DNA from 2 places in the Streptosporangium sp. NPDC001681 genome. Region 2 is predicted to be linked to the other one. Evidence: predicted binding sites of a transcription regulator. Region 2 holds the regulator's gene; the other holds the start of a gene.

Region 1 (3,407 bases), on a different contig from region 2:
TCGTCGAGCACGGCGCCCTGGGTCCGCTGCTCGTAGACGTGGTCCTGGGCCGCCCGGGCGAGGAGTTCGCGCATCCGGTCGGAGATGGCGGTCTGGCTGCCCGTCTGGAGCAGGGCGTGGTCAGAGTGATCCACCGAGAGCTCCTTCGCTCGCCGACGCTCAGCCGCGCGGTTGGATTGGGTCGGTTCTGCCGATGAACGGGATGAAATCGGAGGCGAGAGAGAACTCCCGCCCGGCAACCTTAGCCTCTGGATCAAGGTTTTCCAGGGGCGAGGTTAAAAGACAGGAATTGTCGGCTTGCTGGAATAATCGACCATTTTGGCTGGTCAGCTGGGGCTGCATATGAAAGCAAATGGCCTGTCACCTATTCGGGTGAGAATGACCGTCGCGGACTCACCTCCGGGCAGCCGGAGGTCTTTCCTGAGACGGTCGACATCCACCGCGGAGCCACGTTTCTTGATCGTCACATTGCCGGCCCCGCGCTCGCGGAGCGCCGCCCGCAGCCGCTTGAGCGAGAACGGCAGCGTCTGGTGGACCTCGTACCGCGACGCCCACGGCGTCAGCGCCGCGACGTCGCCGGTGATGTAGGCGATCTGCGGGTCGAGCAGGCGCCCGCCGACCGACGCGGCGATCTCGGCGACCAGGTGGGCGCGGATCGCCGCGCCGTCAGGCTCGTAGATGTAGCGGCCTGCCGGGCCGGTGCCGGGATCGCCAAGGGTGGGGTCGGGCGTCATCGTGACGCCCGACGGCAGGATCGTGGCCCTGCGCGCCGTCTCACCCGCCAGTGTGCCGCACCAGATCACGGCCTCCTTGACGTCGCCCCGGTAGGAGACCCATTCGGCCTCCGCCCCGGCGGGGACGAACTCGTACGGGATCCCGGGGGCGACCTTCAGGCAGGCGGCCCCGGCCCTGGCCACCATCTCCAGTACGGCGGGCCAGGCGGGCGAGTAGGCCATCGGGTCGAAGGTCCTGCCCCGCGCGGTACGGCGCGCGGGGTCGGCGAACAGGACGTCGAAGGCGGCCGGGTCCAGGGTGGAGGCGTCGGCGGCGCGGACCGAGACCCGGTCGCCGAAGCCCAGGGCGGCGGCGTTGGCCGCCGCGATCGCGGCGGTGAGCGGATCGGCGTCGACCGCCTCGACGACGCATCCGGCCCTGGCCAGGGCGAGGAGGTCTCCGCCGATACCGCAGCAGACGTCGGCGACCCGGGAACCCGCGGGGACGCGCCGCGCCCGGTGGTCGGCCACCTCGCGGCGGGTGGCCTGCTCCAGGCCGGGCCGGGTGAAGTACATGAGATCGGCGTCGGCGCCGAACTTCTCCCTCGCGCGCAGCCTGAGTTCGGCCTGGGTGAGCGCCGCCGAGGTCAGGTCCGCGTCGTAGATCTTTCTTAACCTTGTCACCGCCGCCACCGGGTCGTCGCCGATGGCCTCGGCCGCCGCGCCCAGCGCCTCCTGGCCGCGCGGGGTCAGGAGTTCGCGGAATGCGTCGAGATTCACACCACCCGACGCTACCGCCTTCACCGTGGGGCTTCGCGAGGGGCTTCCACCTGGTTTGACGTTCGCCCGAAGCGCAGACGGGCGCTCCGTGTTGACTGTCAAGCCCTCCTTGCATACTGTTCCGTATTGGCACTCTCCCGGTGAGAGTGCCAAATACATGCGACGAGGCAGGTCTGACACCCGCGACGGCAGACCGCTGGTCGCCTCTTCTAGATCATTCAAATCTGAAGGGGAGGTCCGACGTGACGACCGCCACCAAGGTTCCCGTTAAGCCGCTTGGCGACCGCATTGTGGTCCAGCCGCTTGAGGCCGAGCAGACCACCGCTTCCGGTCTGGTCATCCCGGACACCGCCAAGGAGAAGCCGCAGGAGGGCAAGGTCCTCGCGGTGGGTCCGGGCAACTGGGACGACGAGGGCGAGAAGCGGATTCCGCTCGACGTCAAGGAGGGCGACGTGGTCCTCTACAGCAAGTACGGCGGCACCGAGGTGAAGTACAACGGCGAGGAGTACCTCGTGCTCTCCGCCCGTGACGTGCTCGCCATCATCGAGAAGTAGTTCTCGCTTCACAAAGATGACGTATCGAGCCCCGGGTCGCGAGAGCGCCCGGGGCTTTGATGCGCCGACGTACTTATAGAGAGGACTGTCATGCCGAAGATCCTGTCGTTCGAGGAGGACGCGCGCCGAGCTCTCGAGCGCGGCGTGAACGCTCTCGCGGACGCGGTCAAGGTGACGCTGGGCCCGCGTGGCCGCAATGTCGTCATCGACAAGAAGTTCGGTGCGCCGACCATCACCAACGACGGTGTCACCATCGCCCGCGAGGTCGAGCTTGAGGCGCCGTACGAGAACCTTGGCGCGCAGCTGGCCAAGGAAGTGGCGACCAAGACCAACGACGTCGCCGGTGACGGCACCACCACCGCGACCGTCCTGGCCCAGGCCATGGTCCGCGAGGGTCTGCGCAACGTGGCCGCCGGTGCCCAGCCGCTCTCCCTCAAGCGCGGCATCGACATCGCGGCCAAGACCGTCAGCGACAGGCTGATCGAGTCGGCCCGCCCGGTCGAGGACAAGAAGGAGATCGCGAATGTGGCGACGATCTCCGCGCAGGACGCCAAGATCGGCGAGCTGATCGCCGAGGCGTTCGACAAGGTGGGCAAGGACGGTGTCATCACCGTCGAAGAGTCCAACAGCATGGGCCTGGAGCTCGAGTTCACCGAGGGTCTCCAGTTCGACAAGGGCTACCTGTCGCCCTACATGGTGACCGACCAGGAGCGCATGGAGGCGGTCCTGGAGGACCCCTACATCCTGATCACCCAGAACAAGATCTCCTCTGTCGCCGACTTCCTGCCGCTGCTCGAGAAGATCGCGCAGACGAAGAAGGCCCTGCTGGTCATCGCCGAGGACGTCGAGGGCGAGGCCCTCGCGGTTCTCGTCACGAACAAGATCCGTGGCACCTTCACCTCCGTCGCCGTCAAGGCGCCGGGCTTCGGTGACCGCCGCAAGGCCATGCTGCAGGACATCGCCATCCTCACCGGTGGCCAGGTGGTCAGCGAGGAGATCGGCCTCAAGCTGGAGCACGTCGGCCTGGAGGTGCTGGGCACCGCCCGGCGCGTCGTCATCACCAAGGACTCCACCACCGTCGTCGACGGTGCCGGCGAGGCCTCGGCGATCGCCGACCGGGTCAAGGAGATCAAGCTCGCCATCGAGCAGTCCGACTCCGACTGGGACCGTGAGAAGCTCCAGGAGCGTCTCGCCAAGCTCTCCGGCGGCGTCTGCGTGCTGAAGGTCGGCGCGGCCACCGAGGTGGAGCTGAAGGAGAAGAAGCACCGCCTGGAGGACGCCATCTCGGCGACCCGCGCGGCGATCGAGGAGGGCATCGTCTCCGGCGGTGGCTCCGCGCTCGTGCACGTCTCCAAGGTCC
Region 2 (3,407 bases):
ACTGCTTGCCCGCCTCACGCGCCGTGGAGCGCCAGCGGGCCAGCGCCTTGGCCGCGCGCTCGCCCTTCCACTGGGTGACACACCTGGCCGCGGCCCAGGGGACGATCACGTCCACCCCCGCCTCGGTCATCATCTCCACGGCCAGCTCGCCCCGGTCGCCCTTGGGCAGCCCCTGGACCACGACCAGACGCGGGGACGGCACGGGCACCTCGTGACGGCGCAGTACCTGGACCCGGAGCGAATCCTTGCCCGCCTCGATCACCACGCACTCGGCGACGGAGCCCGCCCCGTCCGTCAGGTCAAGCCGCTCCCCGGCCCGCAGCCGCCGTACGGCCGCCGCGTGGCGCCCTTCGGGGCCGCCGAAGACGAACTCCGGCCTGGCCAGGTCGGTGGGTTCGGCCAGGAAGACCGGAACGGTCATGAGCCGTCGGGGCGTGAGTGGGAGCGGTCCGGGTCAGCGGCCATTGAAGGCGTCCCGCAGCCGGGAGAAGAAACTCTGCTGCCCGGGGGCGAACTTGCCGGGCGGGCGCTCCTCGCCACGGAGCTTGGCGAGCTCCCTCAGCAGCTCCTCCTGTGCCGTATCGAGACGGGAGGGGGTCTCCACGTTCACGTGGATCAGCAGATCGCCACGACCGGTCTCGTTCAGGCGCTGCACACCGCGGCCATAGAGCGGGATCGTCTGCCCCGACTGCGTACCGGGACGGATGTCCAGCTCCTCGGCTCCGTCGAGCGTCTCCATGGTCAGGACGGTGCCGAGCGCGGCCGCGGTCATCGGGATCTGCACCGTGCAGTGCAGGTCGTCGCCGCGCCGCTCGAAGATCTCGTGGGGGCGCTCGACGATCTCCAGGAACAGGTCGCCGGGCGGGCCGCCACCTGGGCCGATCTCGCCCTCTCCGGCGAGCTGGATGTGGGTGCCGTCCTCCACCCCGGCCGGGATGCGGACCTTGATGGTCCGCCGGGTACGGACCCGGCCGTCGCCGGAGCACTCCTGGCAGGGGTGACGGATGATCGACCCGAAGCCGCCGCACTGGGGACAGGGCCGTGAGGTCATGACCTGGCCGAGGAAGGAGCGGGTGACCTGGGAGACCTCGCCCCGGCCATGACACATGTCACAGGTGTCGGGGTGGGTGCCTGCGGCGGCGCCCGAACCCGTGCAGACCTCGCAGACCACCGCGGTGTCGACGACCAGCTCACGGGTCGTGCCGAAGCCCGACTCGCGCAGGTCGAGCTCGACCCGGATGGTGGCGTTGCGTCCGCGACGGGCACGCGAGCGGGGGCCGCGACCGCCGCCGCCACCGGCCGCGCCGAAGAAGGCGTCCATGATGTCGCTGAACGGGAAACCGGCACCGAAGCCTCCGGCCCCCGCAGCGCCCGAGGCGAACGGGTCGGCCCCCATGTCGTACATCTGCCGCTTGCTGGAGTCGGACAGGACCTCGTAGGCCTGTGTGATCTCCTTGAAGCGCTCCTGAGTCTCGGGGTCGGGGTTGACGTCAGGATGCAGTTCGCGCGCCAGACGTCGGTACGCCTTCTTGATCTCTTCCGCACTGGCGTCACGGCGCACCCCGAGGGTGCCGTAGTAGTCGCTCTTAGCCACTTTTAGTTGACCTCTTATGATGCAGCCAGGATCTGGCTGACGTAGCGTGCCACCGCGCGCACCGCGCCCATCGTGACCGGATAGTCCATCCGCGTTGGGCCCAGCACACCTAGCCGGGCCAGTTGCTTGTCCCCAGAACCGTATCCGGCGGCGACGATCGACGTGCCCTGGAGTCCGGTGTAGGGGTTCTCCGAGCCGATCCGCACGGTCAGCGCCGACAGGTCGGAGGTCTCACCGAGCAGTCGCATGAGCACGACCTGCTCTTCCAGCGCCTCCAGCACATCGCGGAGCCCGACCGTGAAGTCGGCTCCCGCGAGGTTGGCGGCCCCAGCAAAAACGATCTTTTCATCGTGCCTGTCCACCAGGGACTCCAGCAGCACGGACAGGATCGTGGCCGCGAGCGGCCGGTCCTCGGCGGGCAGCCGCTCCGGCAGGTCGGCGACCTTGTCGGGAACGCCGGTGAGCCCGCACCCGTCGAGGGAGGTGTTGAGGATCGCTCGCAGATGGGCCACCCGCTGCTCGTCCACGACGTCGGGCAGCTCGACCACGCGCTGCTCCACCCGGCCGGTGTTGGTGATGAGCACGAACATCAGCCGGCGCTCGCTCAGCGGCACCAGCTCGACGTGCCGGACCGTCGAGTTGGTCAGCGTCGGGTACTGCACCACGGCGACCTGCCGGGTGAGCTGGGCAAGCAGCCGCACCGTTCGCATGACGACGTCGTCGATGTCCACCGCACCCGCGAGAAAGCTCTCGATGGCCTTGCGCTCCGCGCTCGACAGGGGTTTCACCTGCGAGAGCCGGTCAACGAAGAGCCGGTAGCCCTTGTCCGTGGGCACCCGGCCAGCGCTGGTGTGGGGCTGGGCGATGTAGCCCTGCTCCTCCAGCACCGCCATGTCGTTACGGATCGTCGCCGGGGACACCCCCAGACTGTGCCGATCCGCGAGAGCCTTGGAGCCCACCGGCTCGTTGGTGGACACGTAGTCCTCGACGATGGCGCGAAGCACGGCGAGCTTCCGGTCGTCGACCAACGTGGTCACCTCCCTGCCTGCGTTCAGATGGGAAACACGAGGTCTGGCACTCTGTGTTCCCGAGTGCCAAGTGTACGGCCCCCGTGCGGAAGGCGCGATAAGCAAGAGGTGCGGATGATGACGCCAAGCCATTGGCAAGTCAACTGCTATCGCGTTTCAACCGGTTCCCATCACAATTCGTACATGTCCAACGATTTTGGTTCTTTTCCGGGCGACGCCTCCCGCGGCCCCGGTTACGGCTCCCCCCAGCAGCCGTATGGCCAGCAGCCCCAGCAGAACGGCCCCTCCTACGGTTACGCACCTCCCGGCTACGGCGCCCCGCAGAGCCCGCCCCCCACCGGGAAGATCAAGCCCGGTATCGGATGGATCGTCGGGGTATGGCTGCTCGCCCTGGTCAGCATCATCGTCGGCATCGGCGGCTTCGCCGGTGGCGTGCTGGGCGCGGTCACCAGCGCGGCGCCGACGAAGACGTTCGCCCCCGGCGAAAACACGACGGTCACGCTCGACCCGGCCGACAAGCCCGCCATCTATGTCTCCACCAGTGGACCCACCAATTTCGAGTGCACGCTGACCGGCGGCACCGGCACGCCCAGCCTGCAGAAGCCGCTCGTCCAGCAGACCGTGGCGGGCTCCGACGGCGTCGTCTGGGAGATGGGCCTGCAGATCGGCGTGGAGCAGGCAGGCGACTACCAGGTCACCTGTACCGCCGATCCCGTGGAGGGCACCACGTTCGGCGTGGGCCGGGAACTCGCCGCCGGATCACTGGTCGGCGGGGTGATCGCCCT

What was found. Region 2 encodes HrcA, which represses chaperone genes, less so after heat shock. Its sites were predicted from a motif close to TTGGCACTCTCNNNNNGAGAGTGCCAA; they were not measured.
Region 1: the regulator HrcA is predicted to act here: its motif matches at 1,620-1,646, upstream of groES (co-chaperone GroES).

Annotation. Positions count from the first base shown of each region.
Region 1 is NZ_JBEOZN010000012.1:39,613-43,019, reverse strand. It holds gene ABT130_RS07990 (hypothetical protein) at 1-134, opposite strand, end outside; gene ABT130_RS07985 (class I SAM-dependent methyltransferase) at 327-1,493, opposite strand; gene groES (co-chaperone GroES) at 1,736-2,047, shown strand; gene groL (chaperonin GroEL) at 2,138-3,407, shown strand, end outside.
Region 2 is NZ_JBEOZN010000046.1:28,952-32,358, forward strand. It holds gene ABT130_RS21800 (16S rRNA (uracil(1498)-N(3))-methyltransferase) at 1-421, opposite strand, end outside; gene dnaJ (molecular chaperone DnaJ) at 455-1,594, opposite strand; gene hrcA (heat-inducible transcriptional repressor HrcA) at 1,609-2,622, opposite strand; gene ABT130_RS21815 (hypothetical protein) at 2,806-3,407, shown strand, end outside.